DNA from 3 places in the Exiguobacterium sp. s160 genome. Region 2 is predicted to be linked to each of the others. Evidence: predicted binding sites of a transcription regulator. Region 2 holds the regulator's gene; each other region holds the start of a gene.

Region 1 (3,430 bases), on a different contig from region 2:
CTTCGACAATCCGACGGCGAATGCTCCGAGAAGCGCATAGCTAAGGGCGATGCTCGCTCCGCCGCCAAGACCGTCGCTGAAGGCGGTCAACGTATCGTTAAATCCGAGCCCTCCAACAAGCCCTCCGACAAGCGCAGCTAATATTAAGGACAATACAATATGCACACGACTAATGGCGAGTGCAAATAAGACGATGACTGCAAGTAATACTGCGTTCATATCCATCCAACACCTTTCACAATTTCTTTCTCTTGGTATCACTTTAATATGATAAAGACTTTTTGAAATTTAACATATGATGTGACCCTTGTCAAATCGATTATGAAAAAAAGCGATAACTCGTGAAAGTTATCGCTTACGTGTTACAGATCGACGTTGTGATACACTTGGCGAACATCTTCCAAGTCTTCGAGCACATCGATTAATTTTTCAAACTGTTCTTTCGAATCGTCATCGAGCGACACTTCGTTTTGTGGAAGCATCGTCAACTCAGCGACGGCGAACTCTTCAACCCCGGCAGACTTGAATGCAGTCTGAACGGCATGGAACGCTTCTGGCTCGGCATAGACGATGACCGTCTCATCTTCTTCGATGACGTCACGAACGTCAAGGTCGTGTTCCATCATGAGTTCAAGGACATCATCTGCCGACATTTGATTGACACCGATGACGGCTGTCGCATCAAACATGTAGGCGACCGAACCGCTGACACCCATGTTTCCTCCGTTTTTACCGAAAGCCGCACGTACTTCAGATGCTGTACGGTTCACGTTATTCGTCAACGTATCGACGATGACCATCGAACCGTTCGGTCCGAATCCTTCATAGCGAAGCTCATCGAAGTTTTCTTCGTCGCCACCTTTTGCTTTATCGATCGCGCGATCGATAATCGCACGGGGCACGTTATACGTCTTCGCACGCTCCACAACGAATTTTAATGACTGGTTCAACTCAGGATCAGGTTCCCCTTGGCGGGCGGCCACATAAATCTCGCGACCGAACTTCGCATAGACGCGACTCGTGTTCGCGTCTTTTGACGCCTTCTTCTCTTTAATGTTGTTCCATTTACGACCCATTACATGTCATCTCTCTTTCCATTTGTACGTAGATTCATTACAGATTATATAAGAAGTTGCGTGAATTGACGAGAAAAGTTTTACTCGTCGCCCTTATCCATCTTTTCAACAATCTCGGTGAGCGTCTTCAAACTGTCAATGAGGCGGTCGGTTTCATCTTCGTTTAAAAAGGCGAGACGCTCCTCAAAAAGCCTCCGGAACGAGTCTCTCCGTTCGAGTAAAATACGCTCACCTTTCTCTGTCAACTGGTTCCAAATGACACGGCGGTCCCGTTCATCCGGTACGCGTGTAATATATCCTTCATTTAACAGTTTCGTGATGAGCGGGGTAACATTGGGCGGCGCGATGGAGAGTGTTTCACTAATTCGTCCATTTGTGACAGCCCCCTCGTCCTCAATCAACATCAACAGATGGAAATGAGAGAAATTCAAGTTCGGAATTTGTGGGAAATCAGATCGACGTAGCAGTTTACGACGAATTAAAGGGATCAGTTTGACGAACTGGTCCGCAGCATCTTGTTTCGGCATAGTAGATTCACTTCCTAGTTAGGTTCTATTTTCATTATACACGAGTTAGGTGCAGTTGAACCTAAAAACGGGTTGATGTGATGATTGATACATCATCATAGAAATAGAACCGACACAATTAATGTAAGCGTTTACATTAAATTATTTATTTGTTTTCATGAAAACGTATTTGATTTTACTGAGGACACAGTTAAAAATCAAGGGCTATCAACAAATGACAAAAAAATATTGTGAAAGAGTTCACATTGTTGTCACCCACAAACTCTGAAAAACATTGTATTCTATGAATGTGAAGGAAAGCACAATCTCTTGAAAGCAGTCATCACATTGTGTCTTCCATCAAGTCAATATGTTCATTAAAAGCTCTCAATTATGAGGAGGAACCTAACATGGCAGTCAAAGAGAAAGCAAAAGTGGAAACTACGGCAGAACAAATGGTGGATACGCTCGTAGCGGGTGCACATGCCGCACTCGATACGTTGATGACGTTCGACCAAGAGAAAATCGATCAGATCGTACAAGCGATGGCGCTCGCTGGACTTGAGCAACACGTCGCACTTGCGAAACTAGCACATACAGAAACAGGTCGCGGTGTCTTTGAAGACAAGATGATCAAAAATATCTTCGCGACAGAATATATTTACAACTCACTCCGTGGAGAAAAAACAGTTGGCGTTCTTGAAGACGACGTTCAAAACGGAATCACATACATCGCAGAACCAGTCGGTGTCGTCGCTGGGGTCACACCGGTCACAAACCCAACATCGACAACGATGTTCAAAGCGATCATCGCGATCAAGACACGTAACCCAATCATCTTCGCGTTCCATCCATCCGCTCAACAGTGTTCAAGTGAAGCGGCACGTGTCCTTCGTGACGCAGCGGTAGCGGCAGGTGCTCCTGAAAACTTGATTCAATGGGTTGAAGTCCCGTCGCTCGACGCAACAAAAGCACTCATGAATCACCCAGGTGTGGCGATGGTTCTTGCGACTGGTGGGGCAGCAATGGTCAAATCAGCTTACTCGACTGGTAAACCAGCACTCGGTGTCGGACCTGGTAACGTACCGGCTTACATCGATAAGACTGCGAAAGTGAAACGTGCCATCTCAGACGTCATCCTCTCAAAAACGTTCGACAACGGTATGATTTGTGCGTCTGAACAAGCAATCATCGTCGACCAAGAAGTTTACGAAGAAGTGAAGGCAGAAATGACGGCACTCGGTTGCTACTTCTGCTCACCTGAAGAAAAAGCGAAACTCGAAACACTTGTCATTCGCACGGACACATGTGCGGTCAACCCAGAAATCGTCGGGAAGCCAGCAGCGTGGATCGCTGAAAAAGCAGGTCTCAACGTACCGGCTGATACGAAAATCTTGATCGCTGAACTTGAAACGGTCGGCGCAACTGAACTTCTTTCTCATGAAAAGTTGAGCCCGGTTCTCGGTGCTTATAAAGTACAGTCACGTGAAGAAGGATTCGCCATCGCTGAAAAAATGCTCGAAATCGGTGGTCTCGGTCACACAGCGGTCATCCACTCAACAGATGACGATGCGATCCTTGACTTCGGTCTTCGCATGAAAGCTTGCCGTATCATCGTCAACTCACCTTCAGCACACGGTGGAATCGGTGACCTTTATAACGAAATGACACCATCCCTCACGCTCGGCTGTGGGTCATATGGTAAAAACTCCGTCTCAGAAAACGTGACGGCGAAACATCTACTCAACGTGAAAAAGGTGGCGAGACGTCGCGTGAATATGCAATGGTTCAAAGTACCTGAAAAAATCTACTTCGAGAAAAACTCGGTGCAATACCTTCAATCGCTCA
Region 2 (3,430 bases):
GAGTCCAAACAGCAGTATGAGCAAAATGATGATGTCATTCATCCTTATTTACCTCCATAACTTGATTGGAAAGACGCTTTCAAAACTGTCCCTAACGTCTTATTTTCAGCTTCTGATAAATGACAATGCCAACGTGAAGAATCATACCAAGTAGGTACAAGATCAGCCCTAGTGCAAGCCAACCGAGTGCATCCCAACCACGTACAATTTTCATTCCGACAAGAAATAAGATATAGCCAGTTACGAGTAGCAACGACGAGACGATGGATTGACGTCGTAATCGAGATTTTATAGAGAAAAATAAGAAAAACAGTAGGATGGTTGTCATAGCGCCTAGCAATACAAGGACTTCTCCATTGTACTCTCGAATCATCGTGTCTCCCTCTTCACTGTGCGACTCATTTTATTGTAACACATAAAATGGAAAATTATCTCAATTACTCATATCGCATGACATCAGCTTGAAACGACAAAAAAAGCATCGTCCCATTTACGGAACGATGCTTATTTCTCATTCATCTGTTTCATTAAATCCATCTGTTCTTGCACCATCGCTTCTTTCTCCCGGCGCAACACCCCTTTGTAGGCGACGCGTGAAATCGATAAACTGATTTCATATAGGAAGAAGAGTGGCAATGACACCATAAGGTGCGACGTCAAATCCGGTGGTGTGATGAATGCCGCGACTACGAATAGCGCGAAGTACGCATACTTACGAATCTTCGATAAGAAGTATGGTGTCACGACACCAATTCGGGTCAAGAACATCGTCACGACTGGCAATTGGAACAATAGACCGAACGGAATCGTCAGTTGCAACAAGAACGTGAAGTAATTGTTCGCCCCGATGATTTGTTCGAGTCCGAGGTCTTGCCCGAGGTCCGTCGAGATATCGAGGACGAGCGGGAATAACCAGTAGTAGGCGAACGCAAGGCCGAGCAAGAACAATCCGAAGATGATTGGGATATAAGCAAGGGTACCTTTTCGTTCATTCGGATGCAGACCGGGTGCGACAAACGCCCACACTTGATACAGTAGGAATGGGCTCGCCGCAATCAGGCCGATGATGAGCGCCAAGTTCAAGTAAATCATGAGCGGGTCCGCGACCCCAAAGGCGTTCAGTTCGAGCCCGCGTTCGACGAGATCTTCTTGCAAGTACGCGAGTACATATTTGACACTCGGCAAAGCCATCAAAAAGAAGGCAAAGACGACAAATGCAGATAGCATCAGTCGTCTCCGCAGCTCTGTCAAGTGATCGGTGAGTTCCCGCTCTTGATCAGGTTGATGATTCATGGCTTACTGCTCTTTCTTTTCGATAGCTTTCTTGTCGTTCTCGTCGTGCTCGTTCATCATGCCGTTCGTTGCATTTTTGAACTCACGAAGCGTTTGTCCGGCCGCGCGACCAAACTCCGGTAATTTCTTCGGTCCGAAGATGATGAGCGCGATGATGGCGATGATGAATAGACTCGCCCCACCCGGAATCCCGACGACGAGTGATGATGCTAGTAATTCCATTATTGATGGACCCCCTCAGCGGTTGGATAGTGTTGCATAAAGTAAATGAGTGACTGCAGCTCAATCGACAAATCGATGTGATGGACGCGAACCGTGTCCGGTACGGTGAGTCGTGCCGGTGTGAAGTTCAAGATGCCCTTGATGCCGAAACGGACCAAGTCGTCTGCGACGGACTGCGCATAGGCAGAAGGTACCGTCAAAATGGCGACGTCAATCTTGTTTTGCTTCATAATCTGTTCCATCTCATCGACGTGATGAATTGGGACGCCTGACATCGTCGTGCCGACTTTTGTCTCGTCTGCGTCGAACCCGACGACGATATGTGTGTTATTGTTTTTAAGGAAGTTATAGTTGACGAATGCCGTCCCAAGGTGACCGACCCCGACCAAGGCGACATTCGTAATCTCGTCCTGATTCAGTGTCTTTCGGAAAAAGTCTAACAGATACTGCACGTTATAGCCATATCCCTTTTTACCGAGCGCACCGAAGTACGAGAAATCACGGCGAATCGTAGCCGAATCGACCTTGACCGCCTCACTCAGTTCTGCTGAAGAGACACGTTGTTTACCTGACGCGTGCAGGCTTTGAATAAATCGATAGTATAGTGGCAACCGTTTGGCTGTCGCTTGTGGAATCTTTGGTTCGTTTTGACTCAACGGAAAGAGCCTCCTTTTTACGACACGTTACAAACGAATCTGAATTTCATACACCTTGATTGTAAACGAATTCACATGACCACTCAACGAATATACCTAAAATCGCTGAAAAATACAGTATACTAAATAGAGAGAAAGGGGTTTTTTCACTTGATCCTACTGCAAGTCAATAACTTATCCAAATCCTTCGGCGTCGAGCCGATTTTAGAAAACGTCAAACTCGAAATCCAAGAAGGCGAACGCGTCGCCCTCGTCGGCCGAAACGGGGCTGGGAAGTCAACGCTTTTGAAAGTCATCGCCGGGGAATACAACTATGACTCCGGGGACATCATGAAGCCAAAAGACGTCACCATCGGCTATCTCGCCCAAGACTCAGGGCTCGAATCCGACGAGACGATCTGGAACGAGATGCTCACCGTTTTCACGGACTTGATTGAGCAAGAGAAGACGCTCCGTCGCATGGAAGCTGACATGGGCTCCAAACGAATCCTAAATGACGCTGCGGCTTACGAACGTCTCCTCTCCTCTTACGATGAAGAGCAGCACACGTTTAAAGAGCGCGGCGGTTACCAGTATGAAGCGACGATCCGCTCGGTCCTTCACGGGATGCGCTTCTATCCGGACGACTTCGAGCGTCGGATCGACACGCTCTCTGGTGGACAACGGACGCGTCTCGCCTTGGCGAAGATGCTCCTTCAAAGTCCTGACCTGCTCATCTTGGACGAGCCGACGAACCATTTGGACATCGAGACGCTCGCCTGGCTTGAGAAGTACTTGAGCGGCTATAAAGGTGCCGTCCTCATCGTCTCCCACGACCGCTACTTCCTCGACCGCGTCGTCTCGGTCGTCTATGAGTTATCGCGTCATCGGAGCCGCCGCTTCGTCGGGAACTACACGAAGTATCTCGAACAGAAGGCCGCTCTCTACGAACAAGAGAAGAAGCAGTTTGAGTCGCAGCAAGAAGAGATTGCCAAAATGCAGGACTTCATTCAGCGAAACATCGCCCGAGCGACGACGACGAAACGGGCGCAAAGCGTACGGAAGCGTCTGGAGAAAGTCGACCGTCTCGATGCTCCGGACGGTGACGAACGCAGTGCTGTCCTCTCGTTCTCCATCAAACGACAGAGCGGGAACGATGTATTGAGCGCGAGTGACCTCGCCATCGGGTATGAAGAACCGATTGCCCAAAATCTCCGTTTCCAGCTACAGCGCGGGGAATCCGTCGCTCTCGTCGGTCCGAACGGGGTCGGGAAGTCGAC
Region 3 (3,430 bases), on a different contig from region 2:
TGTCTGCTCAAAATGGGTTTTATAACATTATCTTTAAAGATAAATTGAATTTCACTTTAAAAAAATATGGTAAGTGGCTGTTCTCTAGAACTCAATTTGTACCTTTAATTGATATGAGTACACCAACTTCTTTTATTAAAATAGATGGAGATGGACTTGGGTTTATTTTGTTTTCTAATGAAAAAAATATGAATCTATTGAAGAATTAACAAAGAATTCACCTCAAAAATTTTACATAGATTATTTAAACGAAAAATGAATTATGAGGGCCTCAGTTTGAGCATGTTTTAGCGCATAGTCGAGCTACATAGATGCTAAGAAAAAATGATATATATGATGAGGTTTGGGGGTTTACTCATGATGACTCTTTGTTAGAAGTATGTAAACTCATAATAGCGGGTTTATCAATGTGAGAAATGCAGTCTGTAGAGTTGGAATAAGAGTAAATTTAGCAAGATCATATAGCTTTGTATCATGATGTTTATTTATACGATCAAAATTATTAAAACCATTTAAAACTTGTGAAGCCACGTAGTTAAGCAGCACATATTCCATACAGAAGGTGAAAAAATGAAAGCTCAGGAAATATTAAGAGAAATCGAAAAAATACACTACTGGGATGCGCGCGTTTTAGGATTCGATTGCCGTTATTTTGGAGATGAAGTTTTACTTATAATCGAAGAAGAAAATGAAAATTATCACCATCAGATTGAATTTTTAGGTTGTATAAAAGTAGACATATCTGCCCCACTCGACGATCGAATAGTGCCTGTAAGAGAATTAAGCAGATTACAGCTCCCCTATTTCATGCAGGATGTTAGTATTACAAGTTATGTACTTGAAGAAACAGAGGTATTTGTATGTAATCTGTTGTTCCCTCCAGCAAGCGCTGAAATTCATTTCACTAAGATAAGAATCGGAAAGGAGTATCACTGATAAATTTTACAATGTCTGAATTGCAATAGTCGACCAAGAGACAGTTAATAAATATTTATTGAACTATCATAAAATGTAGTGATTACAGAAGAACATTACAATGCAATTCATAAAATTGAGTGAGGTGTATAATATGTCATATAAATCGATACAATCGCTTTTACCTGTTAAAGAAAAGGCAATCCTGCTGGATCAGGTCGAAGGATTGAATAGATATCTTTGTATTCTACCGAACGGTGAGTTAGAAAGTCAGTTTGGAGACATAGAAGAGTTTAAAAAGCAGAGCTTTGCAGTTGTAGGTTATGAAGATGTGCTAGGAGATTTTGTAGGAGTGGACATAAAGAGTGGACAACTTTTGATTGTTAATCATGAAACGCTTCATGTAGAGGAAAGATTAAATTTAACATTTGATGAATTCATGAAAAAGGATTAATCCCTTATTTGAACGATTGGTTTCATAAACTTTGTCTTATTATTCTCCCGAAATTCGGGAGAATTTTTCTTTGTCACAAATCCGCCATATGTAAACGATTACGATGTGAACACTCTGTCAATTCCTTCTAGAGGTGATTGCCAACAGAGACTGTACAGTTTATATTGTTAATGATTTCACATATTAGAACTGATACTTTCCTATTTAATTATTCAGAAAGAAGGGTTTGTGACATGGCATCAATGGAAATCCATGCACTCGAATCATTACGGAAAAAAGCACAGGCTTCCTCGCAAATGATTCATTATCGTCCAATGGAATATTTTTTACGGGCAATGTTAGCTGGGATCTTTATCGGCTTTGCTTCAATCTTCACTTTGAAAGTCGTCAACGGTATGTATTTAGCGGAATCTCCGTTCACGACACTCATTGGGGGCTTCTCGTTCGGGATTGCGCTCGTTATGATCATCTATGGGGGAGCGGAGTTGTTCACGGGGAATACGATGTATTTCACAACGTCGACACTTCGCGGCTATACAACGCTCAGCGACACGATGCTCGTTTGGTTATTATGTTTCGTCGGGAATGCACTCGGGGGAATCCTATTCGCGTTACTACTTGCACCGACTGGTGTCATCCAAGAACTAGGGATGAACAACTGGCTGTTCTCAGTCGTCGAGGGGAAAATGCATCACACGACGGTCGAAATTTTCTTCCGTGCCATCTTCTGTAACTGGATGGTCTGTCTCGCTATTTTCTTACCGAAACAAATGAAAAATGAATTCGCTCAAATCTTCTCGATGATTTTCCTTGTCGCCGTCTTCTTCGCTTCAGGATTTGACCACGTCATCGCCAACTTCGTCTTGTTCGCCTTGACGCTCGTCGTCCCACACCCTGAGACGATCAGTATGGCAGGTGCAATCCACAACTTGATTCCTGCGACGTTCGGTAACATTATCGGCGGTGCCCTCTTCATGGGAGCGATCTATACATGGCTCAACTCAAAAGGTCTCCGTGAGGCGCAAGAATTAGAGGAAGAAGTAGAATTAAAAGTCGTGAAAGCTGCTAAATAAATGACGTTTGTCACAAATAACGTTGGGCCTTGTCTTACCGAAGACGAGGCTCTTTTTGTCGTATGCTCACAAGCAAACTGTCACAATATCGACTCGTGACCATCAAGAAAAATACGTGTCATAATCTATATATAGGATTTTTTAAAACGTTTGTTAATGTTTTTGATCCATATATAGTGAGGTGATGGGTTTTGAAATTACTGCAGTTGTATGAGAATGTCTGCGTCTTACCAGACCAAGACTTGGTACAAGAAAATGCGAATGTGGACGGAAAGTCCCCACTTGGGAAACTAGCACGACTCTCTTCAGAAGTGTCGAAAGAATTGTCGCAGACATATTTGATGTCGGAGCGCTCAAAACAGGCCGTCACTGATAACTACTTATACGTGCACGACGCCGACTATTACATCACAGGATCGACGACATGTTGTCAAATACCACTCGGTCAATTATTAAAAGATGGATTCCATACGGGGCATGGAACAATCCGTTCGCCAAAGGACATTCGCTCCGCCATGGCGCTCGCGTCCATCATCCTTCAAGCGAATCAAAATATGCAGCATGGGGGTCAAGCGTTCCCGATGTTTGACGTCGACTTGGCACCGTATGTCGAGAAGACCTATGTGCGCCAATTGAACCGACTCCAATCACTACCTGTTGAATGGGACAAGACACAATTGGAACAACTCGCAGAAGAAGAGACGATCTCGGCGACATATCAGGCGTGTGAGGCGTTCATTCATAATGCGAACTCGATGCATTCACGAGGTGGCGGGCAAGTCCCGTTCGTCTCGATCAATTACGGGACGGATACCTCAAAGTGGGGACGCATTCTCATTCGGGAGCTACTTCGTGCCACGGAACGGGGATTAGGGAATGGGGAGACCCCGATTTTTCCCATTCAAATCTTTAAAGTAAAAGAAGGCATCAACTTTCATGAAGATGACCCAAACGTTGATCTCTTTCGTGAAGCGTGTCGCGTCACAGG

The links. Region 2 encodes Rex, which represses fermentation and respiration genes when NADH is low (regulators of the CRP and FNR family bind a similar motif). Its sites were predicted from a motif close to TTGTGAAATATTTCACAA; they were not measured.
Region 1: adhE (bifunctional acetaldehyde-CoA/alcohol dehydrogenase) is a predicted target of Rex. The motif match lies at 1,832-1,849, and genes of this name have one in related genera.
Region 3: KNO86_RS01355 (formate/nitrite transporter family protein) is a predicted target of Rex. The motif match lies at 1,534-1,551, and genes of this name have one in related genera.

What each region holds. Positions count from the first base shown of each region.
Region 1 covers NZ_JACSKK010000001.1:298,683-302,112, forward strand. Annotated here, with positions in the region: gene KNO86_RS01550 (Na+/H+ antiporter family protein) at 1-219, opposite strand, end outside; gene KNO86_RS01555 (YebC/PmpR family DNA-binding transcriptional regulator) at 363-1,076, opposite strand; gene KNO86_RS01560 (MarR family winged helix-turn-helix transcriptional regulator) at 1,157-1,603, opposite strand; gene adhE (bifunctional acetaldehyde-CoA/alcohol dehydrogenase) at 1,993-3,430, shown strand, end outside.
Region 2 covers NZ_JACSKK010000009.1:74,069-77,498, forward strand. Annotated here, with positions in the region: gene KNO86_RS13355 (hypothetical protein) at 1-42, opposite strand, end outside; gene tatC (twin-arginine translocase subunit TatC) at 505-1,293, opposite strand; gene tatA (twin-arginine translocase TatA/TatE family subunit) at 1,297-1,515, opposite strand; gene KNO86_RS13370 (redox-sensing transcriptional repressor Rex) at 1,515-2,171, opposite strand; gene KNO86_RS13375 (ABC-F family ATP-binding cassette domain-containing protein) at 2,322-3,430, shown strand, end outside.
Region 3 covers NZ_JACSKK010000001.1:254,930-258,359, forward strand. Annotated here, with positions in the region: gene KNO86_RS01340 (hypothetical protein) at 1-209, shown strand, start outside; gene KNO86_RS01345 (hypothetical protein) at 571-936, shown strand; gene KNO86_RS01350 (hypothetical protein) at 1,070-1,369, shown strand; gene KNO86_RS01355 (formate/nitrite transporter family protein) at 1,612-2,442, shown strand; gene KNO86_RS01360 (anaerobic ribonucleoside triphosphate reductase) at 2,634-3,430, shown strand, end outside.